3 regions of the Pseudoalteromonas sp. T1lg21 genome follow, and region 1 is predicted to be linked to each of the others. Evidence: predicted binding sites of a transcription regulator. Region 1 holds the regulator's gene; each other region holds the start of a gene.
The links. The regulator FliA, encoded in region 1, starts transcription of late flagellar genes. The targets are predictions, from matches to a motif close to CTAAAGNTNNNNNNNNNNNNGCCGATA.

Region 1 (7,278 bases):
AACTAGTAGACTCAAGCCTTTTGCCGCATACGGGTCTGAATGAGATAATGCTTCAGATTCTAGTGCTAAGTAACCTTCTTGACGTGCCTTGTGTGACCAACGCTTCACTTGCTCTATAGCAGCTTCAATATCATGATACGGAGGAAAGAACACCCAATGACTGATCTTAAGCGTTTTGGTAAAGACACTACCAGGGGTCTGTAGCATCACAGCCCCGAGTGTCCCACCTAAAACAATGATCAGCGCCGGACCATTGAATAATGCACTGACAACACCGCCTTCAAGCGCATAACCAAAAGCAATGGCGCCTAATGCAACGATTAAGCCAAGAAACGAAAGCTTATCCACAGCCAGTCTCACGAGTTAAACGCGCTGCAACATCATTGAGTGCGAGGCTTTCGCTCGCTAATCCTGCGTTTGCAACAGCTTGCGGCATACCGTACACCACACTGGTTTTTTCATCTTGCGCCCAAATGGTTGCCCCCACTTGCTTGAGCATGCGTGCACCATCACGGCCATCTGCGCCCATACCAGTTAAGACTACCGCCAGCACATCACCGGCAAAGGTTTTTGCGGCACTCGCAAAGGTGACATCGACGCTAGGTTTGTAGGTAATACGCGGGCTGTCATCTTCAAACACACGTAATGTGCGAGAGCCGCCGCGCCCTTCAATCAGCATTTGTTGACCACCAGGTGCTAAATAAGCTGTCCCTGGCACTAAACGGTCACCATTTTGCGCTTCTTTCACATTGATTTTGCATAAGCCATTAAGCCTTGCAGCAAAGGCTGGCGTAAACGCCGCTGGCATATGCTGAATCAGCAAAATAGGGTGTGGGAAGTTAGCTGGCAACTGAGTCAAAATTGTTTGCAGTGCCACAGGCCCACCGGTTGAAGTACCAATCGCAACCAACTGATATTTTTTACCGGAGGCACGCATACTACTCACTGATGAAGACGATCCAGCAGATGAACTAGCAGGCGCTGTCGCAGTACGACTAAAGCTACGATCAGGCTGAACAATACCGCTGCTGGTCGTTGTGCTACGAGTTGGCGCAGATGTCGGTGTTGTTCTGGTCACTGGCGCTGGACGCGTAAAGCGAGAAAGTCGACGACGACCAATTTCTTTTACTTTATTTTGTAAAAGCGCAATTGCATCTTCATTATTGCGGGCAATATCTTCGAATTTTTTCGGTAAAAAATCTAACGCCCCAGCATCCAGTGCATCTAGGGTTGCTGTTGCGCCATCACGGGTGAGTGATGAAAACATTAAGATAGGAGTCGGTGTTGCTGCCATTATTTCTTTCACGGCACTAATGCCATCAAGAACAGGCATTTCAACATCCATAGTAATTACATCAGGTCTTAATTCACGGGCTTTATCTACCGCTTCACGACCATTTACGGCAAAACCAATTACCTGAATATTGCTGTCTTGCTCTAAAATTTCGCTCACTCTACGGCGAAAAAAGCTTGAATCATCAACAACTAATACTTTGACTGCCATTGGCACTCTCTTGTTTTATTTCATTGAAAGTGCAGCTTGAGCGCTGCACTTTACTATTTATTATTAGCCAACGTAGTGCTTCAGCATGCTAGGTACGTCTAAAATAAGTGCGATACCCCCATCAGACGTGATGGTTGCACCAGCCATACCCGGAGTGCCTTGCAATAATGCATCAAGAGGTTTAATCACCACCTCTTCTTGACCAATTAACGAGTCAACCACAAAGCCCACTTGTTTAGTGCCTATTTGAACAATAACCACGTGACCTTCTGCTTTGCGCTCTTGGCGGTTGGCTCCTTTTACTAACCAATGTTGTAAGTAGAAAAGCGGTATCGCTTTTTCACGTACAATAATTGTCAGCTGACCATCCACTACGTTTGTTTTCGTTAAATCAAGATGGAATATTTCGCTTACACCAGCAAGTGGTAAAGCAAATGTTTGCTCACCAACAATAACCATTAAGGTTGGTAGAATCGCAAGCGTCAACGGCACCTTGATTTCAAGTGCAGTCCCTACACCTAATTCAGACTGAATATTAACTGAGCCGTTTAATTGGGTGATTTTAGTTTTCACTACATCCATACCCACGCCACGGCCTGAAATATCAGAGATTTCTTCTTTCGTTGAGAAACCTGGCGCAAAAATTAGATTATATGCTTCTGTATCTGATAAACGGCTTGCTTGGTCATGGTCGATAACACCTTTGGTGATCGCAATTTTCTTCAGTTTCTCTGCATCCATACCCGCACCATCATCGCGGATAGTAAGTAGGATGTGATCACCTTCTTGCGAAGCCGACAGCGTTACAGTACCTGTACGCGGCTTGCCTGCAGCTTCACGCACATCAGGCATTTCAATACCATGGTCAACCGAGTTACGCACTAAGTGCACTAAAGGATCGGCCAGAGCTTCTACTAAGTTTTTATCTAAATCGGTTTCTTCACCAACTAATTGTAAGTTGATGTCTTTTCTTAAGCTACGCGCTAAGTCACGAACAACGCGTGGAAAACGACCAAAGACTTTCTTGATTGGCTGCATGCGGGTTTTCATAACCGCACCTTGCAAGTCAGCTGTCACCACATCTAGATTAGAAATAGCTTTACCCATTGACTCGCTGTTGCTGTTATTAGCAAGGCTTACCAAACGGTTACGAACCAATACTAACTCACCCACCATATTCATGATTTCATCAAGGCGTTTTGTATCAACACGTACGGTTGTTTCAGCCTGTGGTGGTGGCGCTTTCTTTGGCGCTGCTGCAGCGACGGGAGCTTTTTCCGGTGCTTTTGCTGGAGCTGGCGCTGGTTTACTTGCTGCTGGTGCAGGTTGAGCCGCAGGTTTTGAAGCTGCTGGTTGAGCAGGTTTTGCAGGCTCCGCTTTAGGCGTTTCTGGGGCTTTTTCTGGCGCTGCCGTTTCTAAAGACTGTGGCGCACTGCCTTTCCCATGTAATTCGTCAAGTAAGGCTTCAAACTCGTCATCGCTAATTTCATCGTCTGAACCACTACTTGTTGCTTCTGCAGCAGGTGTTGGTGCAACAGGTTCAGCAGCTTTAACAGGTTCTGGCTGAGCAACTTTATCTTGTTTTACTTCACCGAAATTGCCAACGCCGTGTAACTCATCTAATAAGCTGTCAAATTCGTCATCAGTGATGTCGTCACTGTCGCTACTAATTACATCTGGCGTGGTTGAAGCAGGACCTTGCCCCTTGCCATGAAGCTCATCAAGTAGGCTTTCAAATTCATCTTCGGTGATTTCGTCAATGTTCTGTGATTCAGGCTTGCTATCTGCAAGACCACCGCCATCAAACAACATGTCGAAAGCAAATGGGTCATCTTCATCAATATTATCTGTCGCGATATCAGCTGTAACGTCAGGCGTATCGACAACTGGCTCTTCAATAACAGGCTCTTCAGGTGCAACTGCAACATCGCCTGCTACAGAAATATCTTCACCAGCGAGCTCTTCTGCTGTAGGTGGCTGGCTTAATTTATGAAGAACATCTAATAGGGCTTGATCTGCGGGCTCTGGTTGTTCGCGATTTTGAATCGTAGCGAACATTTCATTGATAGTGTCGAGGGCCTGTAGGATTACATCCATCAGCTCAGGTGTAACTGTACGCACACCTTGACGTAATAAATCGAAAACATTCTCTGCACCATGACACGCATCAACAAGCTCTGTCATGCTCAAGAAACCTGCACCACCTTTTACAGTGTGAAAGCCTCTAAAAATGGCGTTTAAAAGATCTTTGTCTTCTGGGTTATTTTCAAGCTCGACTAATTGCTCTGACAAAAGCTCTAAGATTTCCCCTGCTTCAACAAGGAAATCCTGTAATATATCTTCATCGACTTCAAAGCTCATGCAGCTACTCTCCTCTTAGAAGCCCAGACTTGATAATAGGTCATCGACTTCATCTTGTCCTGAGACAACATCATCGCGAGACTCACTATCAATAATCGGCCCTTCAGGACCTGCTAGTGTATCACTGGTCGCAGGTGCTTTTTCTATGGCCTGTTTTTCTTGTTGTTGATGACCATCTTCTTGACTGCCAAACACAGTTAAGAGATTAATTAAACTGTCTTCTACTTCTCGCACTAATTCGATGACTCGGCGGATAACCTGCCCCGTTAAGTCTTGATAGTCCTGCGCCATCAACACATTAGTCATCAAACCTTGTAGTTCGTCGGTTTTGGTGTGCGAGTTATTCATGAACTTATCTAAGCTATGACATAACGATTTAAATTCACCGAGTTCAATTTCTCGGCTCATTAAACGATCCCAAGTGGGTTTTATTGTTGCGATTTCATCAGCAAGTTGTTGTGCAATCGGTAAACTTGCTTCAACCGCATCCATGGTTTTATTTGCGGCGCTTTCTGTCATTTCCATAACATAATTTAAACGCTGCTTAGCGTCTGGGATCGCTTCGGTAGTTAAATCGGCGAGACGAGTATCTAAGTCAAAGTTTTTTAACGCTTCATGAAGCTGACGCGTCAATTTACCGACTTCAGCAAACAACTCTGATTGTTCTTTCGATGCAGCTTCAAGAATCAGCTTATCGGCTTTTTCTTGTTCACCATTTTCAAGATACTCAACAAGTTGACGAGCTTGCTCTAAACTTATTTGAGGCGCAGCAAGTGCTGACATAAGCCTCTCCCCTTAGATTAACCTAAACGTTCGAACACTTTTTCCAATTTGGTTTTAAGTGTCGCAGCAGTGAATGGTTTAACGATATAGCCATTAACACCTGCTTGAGCAGCAGCAACAATTTGTTCTTTTTTCGCTTCAGCTGTCACCATTAATACAGGAATATGCTTAAGGCTATCATCAGCACGAATTGCGCGTAACAAATCAATACCTTGCATACCAGGCATGTTCCAATCTGTTACAACAAAATCAAATTCTTGATTTTGTAGCATTGGTAATGCTGTTGAACCGTCGTCAGCTTCCTGCACATTGGTAAAACCTAAATCCCTTAATAGATTTTTAATGATACGTCTCATTGTAGAAAAATCATCAACAACAAGAATTTTCATGTTTTTATCCAAAACATCCTCCGGTGAGGTTTGAACCTTTATTTACTTACTACTAATTAATCCAGTCATTGATTTTTGCTTTGAGCTTAATCATCGCCTGACCATGTATTTGACTCACACGCGACTCGCTAACATCGAGTATGTGTCCTATTTCTTTTAAGTTCATTTCGTCGTTGTAGTACAAAGACAAAACAAGAGCATCTCTTTCTGGTAACGATTGGATTGCCGTTAATAGAGACTGGTTAAACCGCTCATTTTTAACGTTATTAAACGGTTTGTCTAGTCCTAAATCCTGACCTACTGGTGTGATGACGTCTTCATCTACGCCTAAGTCTTCTATACCTAATACTTTACTCGAATTTACATCATGTAGAATATGATGGTACTCATCCAGTGTAATATCAAGTTTTTCAGCTACTTCAGTGTCTTTTGGTTCACGATTTAGCGTACTTTCTAATTCAGATATGGTTTCAGCCACAAGGCGGGCATTGCGGTGAACTGAGCGAGGAGCCCAATCACCTCTACGAATTTCGTCTAACATCGCACCACGAATACGAATACCTGCGAAAGTTTCGAAGCTTGCACCTTTGCTTGCATCAAAGTTTTTTGACGCTTCAATCAGGCCAATCATACCTGATTGAATTAAATCATCGAGTTGTACACTGGCAGGTAAACGAGCAATTAGATGGCACGCCACTTTTTTAACTAAAGAGGCATGTTTTTCAACAATCGCATTCAGATTCTGTGCTGATTGATATCCCATCGCTTTATTCACCGATGTTGTCATAGTTAGCCGTTTACTAGTTTTTCAATAAAAAATTCTAAATGGCCAGACGGTTGATTAGGGATCGGCCACTTAACTGCTTTTGTTGCTAATGTTTTAAACGCCACCGCTGCCGGTGAGTTCGGGAATAATTCAACAATCACTTTTTGACGACGCGTTGATTTACGCATGTTCTCGTCATAAGGAATGGTTGCAACTAACTCCATTGAAACATCTAAAAAACGATCCGTTACTTTTGAAAGTTTAGCAAATAATTCTTGCCCTTCACGCATACTGCGCACCATATTGGCAACAATTTTAAATTTGTATACGCCATGCTCGCGGCTCAGGACTTTAATAAGTGCGTAAGCATCGGTAATTGAGGTAGGTTCATCACATACAACCACAACAACATCTTGGGCTGCACGAGAAAAGCTTAATACCATGTCAGAAATACCCGCGGCGGTATCGACAATTAAAATATCAAACTCAGTGTTTAACTCGCTAAAAGCGCGAATAAGGCCAGCATGCTCTGAAGGTGTTAATTCCACCATGCTTTGTGAGCCAGACGTTGCTGGTACAATTTTGATGCCTGCAGGGCCTTCAACAAGAATTTCATCAAGCTCACACTCGCCTGATAAAACATGAGATAAGTTACGTTCAACACGAAGGCCAAGCATTACGTCACAGTTTGCCAGACCTAAATCGGCATCTAGTACTAATACACGATTACCTAGCTGACCTAATGCAATTGCGGTATTGAGTGAAACGTTGGTTTTACCCACACCACCTTTACCGCCAGTAACAGCGATAACTTTAACGCCACTATTATTATTTTGATTCATTTTGCGCAGGCCGCTTGCTTGATCTAATACTGTGTTAATCATACATCCCTACTGTGTTCGACGCTACTGCTTGACGTCTTGAATGTTGTGCTTTTGCTCGTTTTAAATACAATTGTTCAGCTTTTTTCACTAGTTTTTCAGCATTCGCTACGCGAATATCCTCAGGAACGCGCTGACCGTTAGTAAGATACCCTATTGGCAGACGATTTTGAATCGCTATGCTAATAATCTCACCTAAACTTAAAGATTCATCCAATTTAGTGAAGATACAGCCACTTAGGTGAACCTTTTTAAAGTGTCTTACGGTTTCTTGCAAGACATTAATCTGTGCTGTTGCACTTAATACTAAATAACTACGAATATCAACACGCTGATTACGCATTAGGGTGTTTAATTGCTCAGTTAAACGTAAGTCGCGTTGGCTCATACCCGCTGTGTCTATTAATACTAGACGCTTATTACGTAAATGGTATAACACTTCTGCTAATTCATTCGCATCTTTTACTTGCTTTACGCCACAACCAATAATACGACCATAAGTCGCCAATTGTTCGTAGGCACCAATTCTGTAAGTATCAGTAGTGATCAACGCCACTTTATCGGCGCCATATTTTTGCGCACCTAATGCAGCTA
Region 2 (7,278 bases), on a different contig from region 1:
TGAGGAGGCCGAAGTAAAAACAAAAACACTTTATGTTGGCAACCTACCTTATCGTGCTAATGAAGGTGTTGTTCGTGCTTTATTTGAAGAGCAAGGCAAAGTTTTCAACGTACGTTTATTAAAAGATAAAAATACAGGTAAACGTCGTGGCTTTGGTTTTGTTGAAATGGCAGAAGCGGATGCAGATAACGCAATCAATCAATTAAATGATAGCGAGTTCCAACAACGTACTTTAAAAGTGCGTGAAGCAAAACAAAAACAAGAGAACGAGGCTAATGGTTTCCGTGAGGAATCTGATCAGTCAGCGTAATCAGCTCAACGCGTAATTGCGAATGACCTATAGGAGCCGTTGCATAGTAATGCAGCGGCTTTTTTTTATCGGTTGTAAAAGTAAAGCCTCGTAAAGTAATCAAACTTTCAACGCGCTTAGCAATAGCTTTACCTGAATCAATGAGTAATACCTGTTGTTTGAAGTAATCACTAATCGCGCTGGCGAGTAATGGGAAATGCGTACAACCAAGAACTAATACATCTATATCTTCTGCTATCGCTAAATCACTCAATACTTTCTCAAGCTTTGCTTTATTGATTTTCTGCGTATGAAATAGTGTTTCAGCAATTTCCACCAGCGCCGTTGATCCATATAAGCTAACTTGTGTGCCTTGGCTATGAGTACTAATTAAGTTTGCAGTGTAGCGACTCTTAGTCGTCGATGGTGTTGCCAATAAACCAATATGTTTACTCTTACTAATAGCGCACGCAGGCTTTATCGCAGGTACAACACCAACAACTTCGATGTTTGTATTAGGGCGAATAGTTTCTAATGCAGAGGTAGAAGCGGTATTACAGGCAATAACTAGGATATCTACGTGTAAGTTTGCTGTTTCTATAAACTTTAGTAGTGCAAAAAGACGAGCGATGATCGTTTGCTGGCTTTGTGCGCCATAAGGCAATAAAGCATTATCCATAAAATAGCTATAATCAGCATCAGGGATCACAGCTTGGATCTGTTCTAGTACGGTTGTTCCACCTATACCTGAATCAAACACCATTATATGAACTGACAAACTGCTTACCTCGGATCATCAAAGGTCAGCAGTTTGCCATGTGGCTTAATAAAAAGAAAGAAGGGCTACGCTTCTTCTTCTGTTGCCGAACGTAGCTTATTCATTTGCTCAAACATGGCTTTGGTATAATCTACCAACTTACTGACTTCTTCTTTATCTTGGTTTAACCATTGTAAGATGCCAGCTAGTTCATTTTGCAAACCAATATCGCCCGCTTTATTAAACGCCTGCTTCAAGTCGTCATTAAATGGCGCAATTTTCTCAGCAACTTCTTTTTCAGGGGCTGGTTTATATTCTTCATAGCCTTTAATAGCTGCCACTGTTTTGGTTTGTTTCAGATCCATCGTAAAGCCAACAAGTTGCTCGTTGCCTAAGTTCAACTCTTTAGCTTGTTCAAAGGCATCTTCTAATGAACCAGAGAAGAATGTCTCACTGACACTTTGTAAGTCTTCCATCAGTTCATTGATAGCTTGCTGCTCTTGCTCATTTAGATCGCCATTGACTGTCATCGAGAATGATAAGTCACGAGATTGAGACGATTCACTGACAAAGGCCTCGTTATCACCATTTTTGCTATAGCTGCTTGCTGACTTACTTTGATATGCATCTGCAAAACTAATACTCACTTCATCACCTTCAGCGGTGGTGAAGGTGTATTCAGCGTTATTACTTAAACTAATATACTGAGCTTGGCTTACTGAAACCGCATTCGGTTTAGGATTGAACAAGTCTTCCTCTAATTCATCAATACCTTTGTAGATACCTTCTTTAGACTTTTTGATCCCTTCTTCAATGTCATCGTTGAGAATGCCTGACTCTTTAAGCTCACCATACGCATCGTCGATGCCCATTTGCACACCTTTACGTGCATCACCTAGCATGCCTTTGAGTTTTTCATCATCAGCACCATCGGCTTTTGCTTTACGAAGTGCACCGCCAACAAAGTCGAGAACGTTTTTTACGATCTCTTCAAAGTCGAACAGCGGCTTATCTTTTTTCTCTTCGGCTTTAGGTAGGCCTAATGCCTCTGCAAGTTTATCATCAAGAACTTTTGCCGCGAGCTCACGTCCGCGTTGTTGATAACTATCTTGACGATTTTGAATGGTAGGCTGTTGCAATGCCTGCTTACCATTGTATTTATTCACATTTGTATTAGGCATATAGCCTAGGTTGCCAATTTTCATGATCCGACTCCATGTTATGGTTAACTCATTATCGACCAAAAACCACAGAACTTAAGTTTTTTGTATAAAAAAACGACACTAAAATAAATAACAAAACTAGACAAATCCTCAGCGCTCCCTACAATAGCGCCGTTATAAAGCTAAGAGATAAAAGGTAATCAGCCATGGCGGTTATAAAAATTGATACAACTCAATACGATGCACAATTGAGTGAGAAAGAGCAGCGCATCACCTCACAGTTTCGACGTTTTGGTGTCGAAAAATTAGAAGTGTTTGGCTCTGATCCTATTCATTACCGCCAACGTGCAGAGTTTCGAGTATGGCATGAAGGTGAAGACCTGTTTCACATCATGTTTGATCAACAAACTAAAGAAAAAATCCGCGTTGATGAGTTTGACCCTGCAGCACCTTTAGTAGGTGAAGTTATGCAAGCCATGATCGAAAACTTAAAAGGTAGCGAAGTTCTGCGCCGTAAGCTATTTCAAATCGATTACCTATCAAGTTTAAGTGGCGAAATCCTTGTTAGCTTGTTATATCACAAACAATTAGATGAGCAGTGGCTGCAAGCAATTAAAGAGCTTAAGGCAACACTTAGCACACAGTTTAAAATTGATTTTATTGGTCGTGCTCGTAAGCAAAAAGAAGTGATTGGTAATGACTATGTTATCGAGCGTCTTAACGTAAACGGTAAAGAGCTTATTTATCAACAAGTCGAAAATAGCTTTACACAACCAAATGCGAAAGTGAACATCAAAATGCTCGAGTGGGCACAAGCGCTTTGCCAACCACTTAGCAATGATTTGCTTGAGCTATATTGTGGAAATGGAAACTTTTCTATTGCCCTTGCCGGTTCATTCGATCGCGTATTAGCCACTGAGATATCAAAATCATCGGTTTACTCAGCGCAATACAATATTGCACAGAACAAAGTTGATAACTTAGATATTATTCGTATGTCGAGTGAAGAGTTCACTCAAGCGATGAAAGGCGAACGTACCTTCTCGCGTTTAGATGGCATAGATCTGAAAAGCTATAACTGCCAAACAATCTTGGTAGATCCACCACGCGCAGGCATGGACAAACTGACATGTGACTTAGTTGCCAACTACGACAACATTATTTATATCTCGTGTAATCCCGATACCCTAGAGCGTGACCTTGATCACTTATGCAAAACCCATGAAGTAAAACGCTTTGCGATTTTTGATCAATTCCCTTACACCCACCACATCGAATCAGGTGTGTTTTTGCAACGCAAATAAAATTATTTCTCTGCCAGCGCAGCAAAAAGCGCTGGCAACTGCTGCTCACTGAAGACTTCTATATTGTTGTCGGTTAACAGTTTTGCAGTTAACCCCATCCCTGATATTTTCTTTCCTGAATGACTACCATCATAAATAGTATTGCGACCACATGATGGGCTTGATTCTTTTAATAATGCAAAATGAATGCCTTGCTTTTTGCAAAGCTTAAGTGCTTGTTCTGCGCCATAAGCAAATTGTACTGTGACATCTTGCGCATCTTTGGTAAGTACTCTGCCCGCTTTAATTTCTGCAGGCGGCCTTGGTGTCGGTAAGCCACCAGCCACTTCAGGACAAAATGCCACTAACCTTCCCTGTTGTTTAAGTGTTTCTAAGCCTGGATGAAGTAAATTTTGCGATTGCCCATCATAACGAACAGGGGTTCCTAACAAACAGCTTGAAACTAATAGTTTTTGCATTTTTCTTTACCAACAAAAAAGCTCCGCGAACGGAGCTTTTAATTAAATTTAATTGAGCTTATTTATCAGCTAGGTAATTAATTAAGTCTGCCATGCTCTTCGCATCGCTAATACCTGAATCCGCACCTAAGATTAAACGGTATTTACCGTTAACAATAAAGGTTGGAACGCCTTTTAACGCACCTTTTTGTTGATAGTATTCTTGATCGCGAGTCATTTTAGACGCCATCGTGCGCACAGAAAAACTGTTGTAGTACTTATCAAAGTCTTCTGCTGTTACACCTTGTGCAACGAAGATGTCTTTCATGTCTGCCAGTTCATTAATACGTGCACGCTTAGTGTGAATATGATCAAACACAGCTGCAACTAACTTATCGCTATTTGGTAATACCGTTGCAGTTGCATAACCCTGTGCTAAAACAGTTTGGATTTCTGGATCGCGAGGGCCAACAAAATTTACGTGGCTCTTTTTAAACTTAACACCCTCTTTAAGCATCGTTTTAAGATCAGCAACGATAGGCTCAAATGTATTACAGTGCGGGCAATAGAATGAGAAGAACTCTTTTACTTCTGGCTTTTTAGAAGCGCGCGCATCAATCGTTTCATAATGCTTACCTTCTTCATATTGCGCTGCTGAGGCATTTGCCGCTAAACCTAGCGTGGCTGCCATTAATACAGCTTTTACTAATTTGATCATTACTTCATTACTCCGAAATTATTGTTTTAATAAAAATTCGACTAACTCATCAAGCATCTGCTGGCTCTTGATGGTATTTAAGTTGATTTTATATTTATCATTGACGATAAAAGTAGGCACACCTGTTAAGGCACGCATTTGTGAATACTTTTCTTGTTTGTCTCGCATTGCTTGTTCAGCACTAATCACTGGCATGCTTGAAATTTCAGCATCAAACACGTCGTTGCTAATACCATTAGTCGCAAGTAATGCTTTTACGTCTTTCATATCTTTGAGTAAAGCACGCTGTCTGTGGATGCTATTAAAAATTTGATCAGCAACTTGCTCACCTTTGCCATGTTGCTTAGCAATTAAGTAGGCATAGCTCAAGTTGCTTTGCGTTTCCTTAGACACACCACCTAAAAAGTTAACATGACTTTTTACAAATTCAGTCCCTTCAGGCAGGTTGGCAGATAATGCTTTTGCAACCGGTTCAAACTGAAAACAGTGTGGGCAATAAAATGAAAAGAACTCGGTTACTTGAGGCGTTGCACTCTTTTCGGTTTTTAATACTTCGTATTGATTACCTGCTTCAAAATCAGCTGCTAGGGCCGCAAATGGTAAACATAAAATGAGTAGACTTAACTTTAATTTTTTAAACATTGTTTTCTCGTCTTTCTTAACTTTTAAAATTTATGGTAATAATTTTAATGGCGCTTCCTGTAACGCTGCAAGCTGTTCTTTTAGCGCTAGTATTTGCTGCTCCCAATATTTGTCTTCAGCAAACCATGAAAAGTTCCGTGGGAACGCAGGATCATCCCATCTTTTTGCCAACCACCCCATGTAATGCACCATTCGCATCGCTCTGAGCGGTTCAATCAACTTTAATTGGCTGTGATCAAAGTCGCAAAATTCTTCATAAGCAGCCACTAAGGTGTCTAACTGTAACAGTTGGTTGTTACGATCGCCACTGAGCATCATCCAAAGATCTTGAATTGCAGGCCCTTGTCGGCTGTCATCTAAATCAACAAACATTAATGCATCACCAGACCACAATATATTACCGGCATGGCAATCGCCGTGCAGGCGGATGGTTTCAACATTTTTATATTGCGCGGTGGTTTCTTTTATCACCAAATCTAAGATGGTATAAAACGCAGTTTCTAAAGCCATTGGCACCAAGTTACTTGCTTGTAACTGAACTTTAGCTGTCTGCAGATATTCTTCGCAGCTGATCACAGGCCTATGTTCAAATGGCTTTGCTTTTGCAACTTGATGCATTCGCCCAATTAAACGACCAAGTACATCGAGTTGATCTAAATTATCGACCTCAAAAATGCGCCCTCCCACACTTGGGAATAACGCAAACAAATAACCATCATGCTCAAACAAGCTTTGCCCTTCGATAATTACAGGCGCAACAACCGGCACTTCAGCTTCAGCAAGTTCAAATGCAAAGGCATGCTCTTCTAATATTTGTGCTTTGCTCCAGCGCTCTGGTCGGTAAAACTTTACAACATAACGATGACCATCTTCTGCTTTAAATTGATATACACGGTTCTCGTAGCTATTTAAGGCCAGCAGTCCCGATTCAGCATAAACACCGATACTTTCAACTGCATCTAAAATTGAATCGGGTGTGAGGTCAACAAAACTAAATTTACTCATAATGTCTCATCATATAAAAAAAGCGGGAAAATCCCGCTTTTTATTCATTTGCTCAGTGTACTTAATTATCGCGCCTTAAAGAAGTTACTCGGCTGCGAAATCTGCACATCTGGCTCACCATCGACAGAAAGTACAAACTCAAACTTCGTCATTGGCTTTTTCAAATCATAAGGGTCAACCACTAATGACAATGGCACATTGTAAGATTCACCAGAAGGTACGGTGAATGTCTGCTTACCAATGTATTCAAAGTTATCGAGTCCTTCAACACGAATATTAAAGGTCTGATCATGTTGCGCTTTGTTGATAACTTTTAATGTATAGGTATTTTCAACCATGCCATTAAAGTCAACACGGTATAACTGGTTACGGTCACGGATGATATCTAAGTCCATCGGTTTGCGCATCGCAATATTTGCCACCAGCGCACCCGTTAACACCACTAAGATAACTAGATAGCCAATTAACTTAGGACGCAGTGCATGTGTTTTGTTGTCTGGCGTTTCTAAATTACGTTCTGTGGTGTAGGAAATAAGTCCACGCGGGTAATTCATTTTATCCATCACCCCATCACATGCATCAATACATGCACCACAGTTAATGCACTCGTATTGTAAACCGTTACGAATATCGATCCCCGTTGGGCACACCTGCACACATAAGTTACAATCTATACAATCACCTAAACCCATTTCTTTTGGATCTTGCTTGCGTGAACGTGGACCACGGTTTTCACCACGCGCTTCGTCATAGCTCACGGTAAAGGTATCTTTATCGAACATCGCTGATTGAAAGCGAGAATAAGGACAAATGTGTAAACACATAATCTCGCGCATCCAACCCGCATTCCCATACGTACATACTGCAAATACGGCTAAACAAATATACGAATAGGCTGTTGCATCAAGCGTAAACAGATCAGGCAAAAGCTGGCGGATAGGCGTGAAATAACCAACAAAAGTA
Region 3 (7,278 bases), 370 kb from region 1:
CTTTTCGGTATTGCGCATGACGCATTCTTAATTCTTTGTAGGTGAAGTTACCGGCGAGCTCAAAAAGCCCTTGATGTTCAGAGGCTTTTCTTAAATTGCGATATATTTCTTCAGATTGCTCAAATAAGTCTCGTGCTTCATCATGCTGTTTATTTTTACGTGCTTTAAATGCAGCCGCTTCTTGTAATAATTGGTTACCCAACTCGATATTATCAATTCTGCTGTCGTTGAGTTTGATGCCCAATAAGTTGGTATTTTTTAAATCACAGTAATGTAAACTCGCACTATGTAAATTGGCTTTCATTAATGAAGCGTTGGCTATTTTATTATTAAATAAATGAGCGCCCGTTAAATTCGCACGATAAAAATTACAATAGGAGAGATCATAACCTTCTTCGTCATCCTGCTTGATCAGGTCTAACCCTGAAAGGTTCGCTCTTTGCAATTGCAGGCCTTCTAATAAGCCACCTTTTTTTGCATAGCGCTCTAATTTTTGGGTTAGATCTAGCCCTGATTTATCAAATTTACTATCATGCCAAAAGCAAAATCCAGAGCCCATATCTGTTTCTTGGCACTTGTTACCTGTTGGGGAAATATAACTACAACATGGTTTGTCAGGCATAAAGATGAAAACTTATTTGTGAGTCATCTTTATAGATTAGCAGCTATTTGACAGGGTAAAATGGAATCTCTCATATTTATTAATTGAATTGGCTTATCTTTGTTGGATTACACCTTAAAGCGCAGTAAACGCAGAACCACAGTGGCAATTAAAGTTGCCCAGCAGAAACTCACTGTTTATGCACCTTTTTATGTTCCACAAACTGAGATTGATGCCTGGCTTAAGACCAAGCAAGATTGGGTCGCTGAACAAATTGCCAAACAATCCATTCATGCTGAACGCCGTCAACTTCCTCTTGCAAACGCGACAATTAAGTTGTTTGGGCAAGATGTTCCGATAGTATTTGCAAAAGGCACTAAAAGCATGTGGCAACAAGATGCACACGCTAGGCTTACCTTATCTATTTCATCGCGCGTCAAACATCAAGAAGCTAACTACCTAGCATTGCTTGAGCAGTTTTTACATGAAAAGCTTGAGAGCTATATTGAAATGCGTGTTCATGATTATTGTGTACAGATGTCTGAAGCACTCCCTACAAAGCTTAAAATTCAACATTATAAACGTCGTTGGGGCAGTTGTAATAAGCGCCGCGAGCTGACTTTTAATCTACATTTAGCAAGTGCGCCAACCTGGGTGATTGATTATGTGGTTGTACACGAACTTGCGCATCTTTTGCATATGAACCATAGCGCTAAGTTTTGGCAACGTGTGAGCCAGTTTTATCCAAATTATAAAAAAGCAGAGCAATGGCTTAAAGCAAATGGAAGTAGTTTGAGTTGGTAGCTTAAGTTAGCGAGAGTAAAGTTAGAAAGAGTAAAGTTAGAAAGAGTAAAGTTAGAAAGAGTAAAGTTAGAAAGAGTAAAGTTAGAAAGAGTAAAGTTAGAAAGAGCAAAGGTAGAAAGAGCAAAGGTAGAAAGAGTAAAGGTAGAAAGAGTAAAGAGTGGTGGAGGGAGCTGGATTCGAACCAGCGAAGGCTGAGCCGTCAGATTTACAGTCTGATCCCTTTGGCCGCTCGGGAACCCCTCCACACAGATTTTTACTATTGCATTTGGCCCCACTTTTCTAAGAAGGAAAGTGGTGGAGGGAGCTGGATTCGAACCAGCGAAGGCTGAGCCGTCAGATTTACAGTCTGATCCCTTTGGCCGCTCGGGAACCCCTCCAATGCAACGGCGCTGATAATAGCAAACTGATTATTTAAGTAAAGAAAAAAACTAAAGAAAAATGCATAAATGCCGATAACTGGTTAATCAAGAAACTATTTGGCTAAAGACTATGCAGATTGATGGTTTGTTGCTCACTGAGAGTCAACTCGATAATCGTCTAAATAAAAGTGTACACGAGCACCGCTCTGGAGAGTTTGCTTTATTACTAGCAATGCTTTCTCATGATGCGCTCGATTTTAGCCAGTTTCACCTGCCAAAAACAGAATTAACCAGTCCTGATGTATCTGAATCGGTTCTGCGTAAAGAACTCGGTGCTGGTCCATCACAACCATTAGCTCCTGAACAATTCGATATGTTGATAGGCCAAGACAATGCATTTAAATTACTGCAAGGTGGTTTGTCGGATATTAGGTTACATCATTGCTTAAACCCAGAACCGCTGAATGTCCGTGATGACAAGCTGCATGTGCCACTTGAAGTGATTGATAACTGTGAGCCAGCAGTTAGAAAACGTTTTTATGAAAAAAATAAACCTGTGGAGCGCCCACAAATCGACGCTGCTGCATTTTATGATAGCCTTACCGACGAGGCGATACATCAACCCCTACATTTAGCTACAGCTTAAGTATAAGTGGCTTAATCGAACTGTCATAGACTACGAATAAACTAAGAATACACTTATATTTAAGTAAAACTGCAAAAAGTACAGCTAAATTAAGATGTGCTTGTTATAATAGCAGTCTATGGCTTTTGCCATTGTCATTGAACCAAGTTACTAGGACTATAATGAAGAAAACATTCACGCTAAACCACGAGAAAATTAAATACCCTCGTATGGTTGATGCAGCCAAGCACGAAGTAAAAAAATACTTAAAACGTGAGCGTAATAAAACACTCCCAGCAGATGCCGATTATTGGGCGTTTGACTGTAAGTTTGGTGAATCAGCGGATGAGGCCAATGTCGTTCACGTGGCAGAGATTAATAAATGTATCAGCGATATTGAAGCTAAAGGGCTTACATCGTTCTACGTTGAGATCTTAGCGCGTCCTGCACAGCGTCAACAGCAAGAGTTTGACGAAGAGTAATATCCATACTGTTCTGCAGTTATACTCTTACCAAAAAAGGGCCTTCAGGCCCTTTTTTAGTTTTAGTAATTAATCAACGTGCAAATGGATCGGCATTGATTTTTTCTATGTACCAATTGCCTTTTTTACGCATCATTTTCACACTGCGCATATCATCAACTTTTTTACCGTTAAAGTAGCCTGTGAAGATTAAATTGATATTGGCTTTATCACCGTATTGTTCGCGTAGACTCATATTGGTCATATCGACTTCAATTACCACCTCGTCGTATTGCATATTGACTAGGTTGCGAGCGAACTGCCCAGCGGTACCGTAAGATTTCATAATACGCGCCATTTTTGGGGTGGCGTATTCCATAGCAAGGTTCAAATCGTTTTGGTTATATAAGGCATCGAAATACAGAGTCGCCACATTACCAGGGGTGTTTTTTTCGCCTTTAGGCGCATCTTCAGAACCGCAACCGAAAAGAAAGCAGCTACTTAATAGAACAAAAATTAAGAGTATATTTTTCATTGTTGTTGTTTTACGAGTTAACTTGAGATTAAGTGTGTGACTAAATCAGCTTGATGTAAAGTTAACTCGGTAAAATTATTGGTTTTATTTATTTTGGGTAATAAAAAAGGATGCATCTCTGCATCCTTTTTTGACAACTTAGTTGTTATTACTGAACAAGCTCTTTGTCGCTGAATTCTTCAGCAAATAATGGACTAGATAAGTAACGCTCAGTTGCACTTGGTAAAATTACCACGATATTTTTGTCTGCGTTTTCAGGTTTTTCAGCAAGGCGTTTTGCAGCAACGACTGCAGCACCCGATGAAATACCCACTAAAATACCTTCGTTTTTCATCAGTTCGTGAGCCATTGCAATAGCATCTTCATTTGATACTTGCTCTGCGGCATCAATCACTTCTAAATCAAGGTTGCCAGGGATGAAGCCTGCACCGATACCTTGAATTTTATGAGGACCCGGTTTAATTTCTTCGCCAGCTAAAGTTTGGCTAATAACAGGTGAGTTAGTTGGCTCAACAGCAACAGATTGCACGTTTAGGCCTTTTTCTAGTTTAAGGTAACGGCTAACACCTGTAATAGTACCACCTGTACCAACACCTGCTACGAAGATGTCGATTTTACCGTCCATTGCTTCATAGATTTCAGGACCCGTTGTTTCGAAGTGAATTTTCGGGTTTGCTGGGTTTTCGAATTGCTGTAAAAGAATGTACTTTTCAGGCTCACTTGCTTGAATTTCTTTTGCTTTTTCGATTGCGCCATTCATGCCTTTAGCGCCATCAGTCAATACTAGGTTGGCACCTAACGCTTTTAATAGTTTACGACGCTCTAAGCTCATTGTATTAGGCATAGTCAGTGTTAATTTATAACCACGTGATGCAGCAACGAATGCAAGCGCAATACCTGTGTTACCAGATGTAGGCTCGATTAGCTCTTTGTCTTTGGTTAATACGCCTGACTTTTCTGCTTCCCAGATCATTGAAGCGCCAATACGGCATTTAACACTAAAGCTTGGGTTACGTGATTCTACTTTAGCAAAAACATTACCTGAGGTTACGCGGTTAAGCTTTACAATTGGTGTATTACCAATCGTTAATGAATTATCTTCAAAAATGTTAGACATAGTGTTCCCTTGGAAGCAATTTATTCAATCGTGACCAAATAGCTTAGGCTACCGATCTGTAATAGTCACACTTTACTGTGGTGAATAAAAAACGAAAGTAAAGTTTGGCTATAACATATAGCGAATAGGCTTATAGCATTTAGTAATAAGGTGGGAAAAGAAGGGCGCGCACCCAAAGGTGCGCAAAGTCAGGTTAGAGTAACCAAGCGTAGCTAAATTTAGCAAATAAGGTGCGCTGCTCTTTGGTGATGGATGAAAGCTCATCATCTTGGTAGCCATTATCAGAGTAGCCAGCAAAGAATACCGTTTGCGGATTCAACTTGTAAGAATACAATAGTTGAGTGGCGAGGTTTTTATATTGGCTATCTACATCATCTATGTAATTAGCTTGATTACGCTCTAAGTCAGTATAAATGACTGCAAGGCGTACAAAGCTATTTACGTTGAATTGATAAGTTAAACGCACATCACTTAAATTAGCGGTAAATACTTCACTGCCATCAGCCTCAAGCTGCTCATAAGTATGACGTAAACGTACTTCAAAATGTTTACCAAGATTCATATTCAGTACTGGGCGAATATGGAATTTATCACCAACGCGGTTATTCGCTAAGTCGACAGCATTACCTGTATACATAAATAAAGAAGCAAATACCCCAGCGGTTGGCTTAAAGTCACTATAAAAGCCAACGCCATTTTCGCTAAACATATCTGTGTTGCCATCAATATCTAAACGTGATTTATCATGACGAAGGCCGGTTCGGTTTCTGTGTTCAACAGACAGCTCAAAAAAGCTTTGTAATGGACCACTCACAGAAAAGCTAGTCTGTGCTTCTTTTTCAAGAAGTTCGTTATTTTCGTTATGAGTAATATCCCAATCGGCATAAAGGTTTGCGCGATTCCACCAATTACCTTTATCACCATACCAACGGTATTCACCCCCAGTCGTAAACTTCTTAAAATCAACTTGTGAGATAAAACCTAAGTCTGCTCTCAAATCGGCATCGCATAATTATAATCGGCAAATGCGCGCCAATATTTCTCGTCGTGCTGATACTTTACATAGTAACCAGTGCCTGATTGCTGTTCTTTACTTAAAACACGCAGTACGCCTTCGTTGTAGTCGCAGTCACTATTTAATTCACAGCTTACTTGCTCTGGCTGTGAGCAGTTATCTCCATCACATAACTCATCTATGAAGTCTTGGCTGTATTGCGTTTGTGACTTTAATACTTGCACTAAAAAAACATCGTTGACTGTTGGTTTGTATTTACTATCAATACTGTAAACCGTGTTCTTGTAGTCATCACTTTGTCTGTGTGTTGCCGTTGAGCCAAGTGATAACCCTGATTCAAAATCGTATCGATAACGCAGGGCACCGTTTTCACCTTTTTCGTCGAGGGCGACAAGCGATGAACCTAAATTGCCCGGGATCAACACATTTGTTCGTGTGTCATTGGCAATGAAACCGGCAAATGTATGGCCATTTTTGCTGCCGGTGATTTTCGTGCCGTAATCTGGTTGGGCAATATTACGGGTATGAATAAGGTTAAGTGTTGAGGCAAAGTAGTCAGCGTTATCTAAAAAGAAGGCGCGCTTTTCAGGGAAGAACAAACTGAAATTATTGTTCACGCTCAATTGTGCGACATCCGCTTCGACCTGAGAAAAATCAGGATTAATGGTCGCATTTAAAGTAATGTCTGGGGTGATCCCCCATTTTACATCGAGACTGGCTTCAGTATTGTTTTCTGACTGCCAATCTGCCACTTCTGAGCCATCAATATCACGGGTCTCATTTTTGCCAAGCACCACAGATGGAATAATTGCCACGTTGTTGCCTTGCTTCGCTTGTTCAAAGCCTTGGTAACTTGGCATTTGGCAAATCCAACAGTTGTTACCATGGTCAATCTGCATACTTGAGATACGTAAACGTTCACTGCGCGGTAAAAAACGTAAAAACTCCATTGCCATGGTTTTACTTGCCACGCTGTCGTCAAAATTTAGTACGCGTAAGGGGATTGCAACTTCAACGGTGTATCCGTTTTCGTGAATAACACCCACACTATCCCAAATACCATCCCATGATGAGCTCTCATGTTTAGTCAGTTCGTTTTCTATTGAATCTTGCTGTACACCAAGTGGATTGATAAAAAATTGATACGCTAATTGAGAATTATTGTATGAATCAATTTTTAGACCAACTAAGTCATCATCCCATGCCGCATCTCGGTCACGGTAAAAAGCACGAATAAGTTCCGGGTTAGGGTCGTTTGCTTCAAAGCCAATAAAAAGTGTTTCGCCATCTTCATAAACATAGGCGTGGGTGGTGACTGGGCTTTTACTGTTCTCATAAGGCCAAGTGACGTTGTCTATGGTGATTTTTTTTGCACGTTGCCAACTTGGCTCATTTAGCTTGCCATCAATTGTTGCTTGCTCTGCAATAAAAGGGAGGGTGACAGGTTGGCTGGTGGCCAAGGTAGTAAAAGGCACACTCAATAGAGCGGCACTTAATATTGATTTATACATAAGCACTATACGGGTATTCAAAACTGCGAGCATGTTATTAATTTGCAACATTGTTAACAAATGCAACGCGACAGGGCGCATATATTTACGTTCAAATTAGATTCCGACAAGCTGTGGTGGTAATTTGCGCAGTTAAACGTTAATTTGGCTGTTTTATAACAAAAGTAAACTAAAACGTGGTAAAAGATTACCACCTAAAAATTGAAGTGATCGTTATGAAGTTAATTCTAAAATTAATTGCCGGTATTGT

Region 2: the regulator FliA is predicted to act here: its motif matches at 2,281-2,307, upstream of C2M25_RS02450 (DUF5610 domain-containing protein).
Region 3: the regulator FliA is predicted to act here: its motif matches at 1,834-1,860, upstream of C2M25_RS16640 (VC2046/SO_2500 family protein).

The regions. Positions count from the first base shown of each region.
Region 1 covers NZ_PQBX01000060.1:209,695-216,972, reverse strand. Annotated here, with positions in the region: gene C2M25_RS14920 (flagellar motor protein) at 1-348, opposite strand, end outside; gene C2M25_RS14915 (protein-glutamate methylesterase/protein-glutamine glutaminase) at 341-1,504, opposite strand; gene C2M25_RS14910 (chemotaxis protein CheA) at 1,568-3,865, opposite strand; gene C2M25_RS14905 (protein phosphatase CheZ) at 3,881-4,648, opposite strand; gene cheY (chemotaxis response regulator CheY) at 4,666-5,049, opposite strand; gene C2M25_RS14895 (RNA polymerase sigma factor FliA) at 5,090-5,800, opposite strand; gene C2M25_RS14890 (MinD/ParA family ATP-binding protein) at 5,827-6,687, opposite strand; gene flhF (flagellar biosynthesis protein FlhF) at 6,680-7,278, opposite strand, start outside.
Region 2 covers NZ_PQBX01000003.1:740-8,017, forward strand. Annotated here, with positions in the region: gene C2M25_RS02440 (RNA recognition motif domain-containing protein) at 1-310, shown strand, start outside; gene murI (glutamate racemase) at 273-1,067, opposite strand; gene C2M25_RS02450 (DUF5610 domain-containing protein) at 1,133-2,251, opposite strand; gene trmA (tRNA (uridine(54)-C5)-methyltransferase TrmA) at 2,416-3,513, shown strand; gene C2M25_RS02460 (DUF523 domain-containing protein) at 3,516-3,971, opposite strand; gene C2M25_RS02465 (thiol:disulfide interchange protein DsbA/DsbL) at 4,030-4,668, opposite strand; gene C2M25_RS02470 (thiol:disulfide interchange protein DsbA/DsbL) at 4,687-5,310, opposite strand; gene C2M25_RS02475 (serine/threonine protein kinase) at 5,341-6,315, opposite strand; gene ccoG (cytochrome c oxidase accessory protein CcoG) at 6,381-7,278, opposite strand, start outside.
Region 3 covers NZ_PQBX01000060.1:584,153-591,430, forward strand. Annotated here, with positions in the region: gene C2M25_RS16620 (ion channel) at 1-622, opposite strand, end outside; gene C2M25_RS16625 (M48 family metallopeptidase) at 725-1,405, shown strand; tRNA gene C2M25_RS16630 (tRNA-Tyr) at 1,564-1,648, opposite strand; tRNA gene C2M25_RS16635 (tRNA-Tyr) at 1,698-1,782, opposite strand; gene C2M25_RS16640 (VC2046/SO_2500 family protein) at 1,895-2,410, shown strand; gene C2M25_RS16645 (DUF6172 family protein) at 2,572-2,871, shown strand; gene C2M25_RS16650 (hypothetical protein) at 2,945-3,385, opposite strand; gene cysK (cysteine synthase A) at 3,534-4,502, opposite strand; gene C2M25_RS22055 (hypothetical protein) at 4,696-5,499, opposite strand; gene C2M25_RS16660 (carbohydrate binding family 9 domain-containing protein) at 5,496-7,028, opposite strand; gene C2M25_RS16665 (dicarboxylate/amino acid:cation symporter) at 7,244-7,278, shown strand, end outside.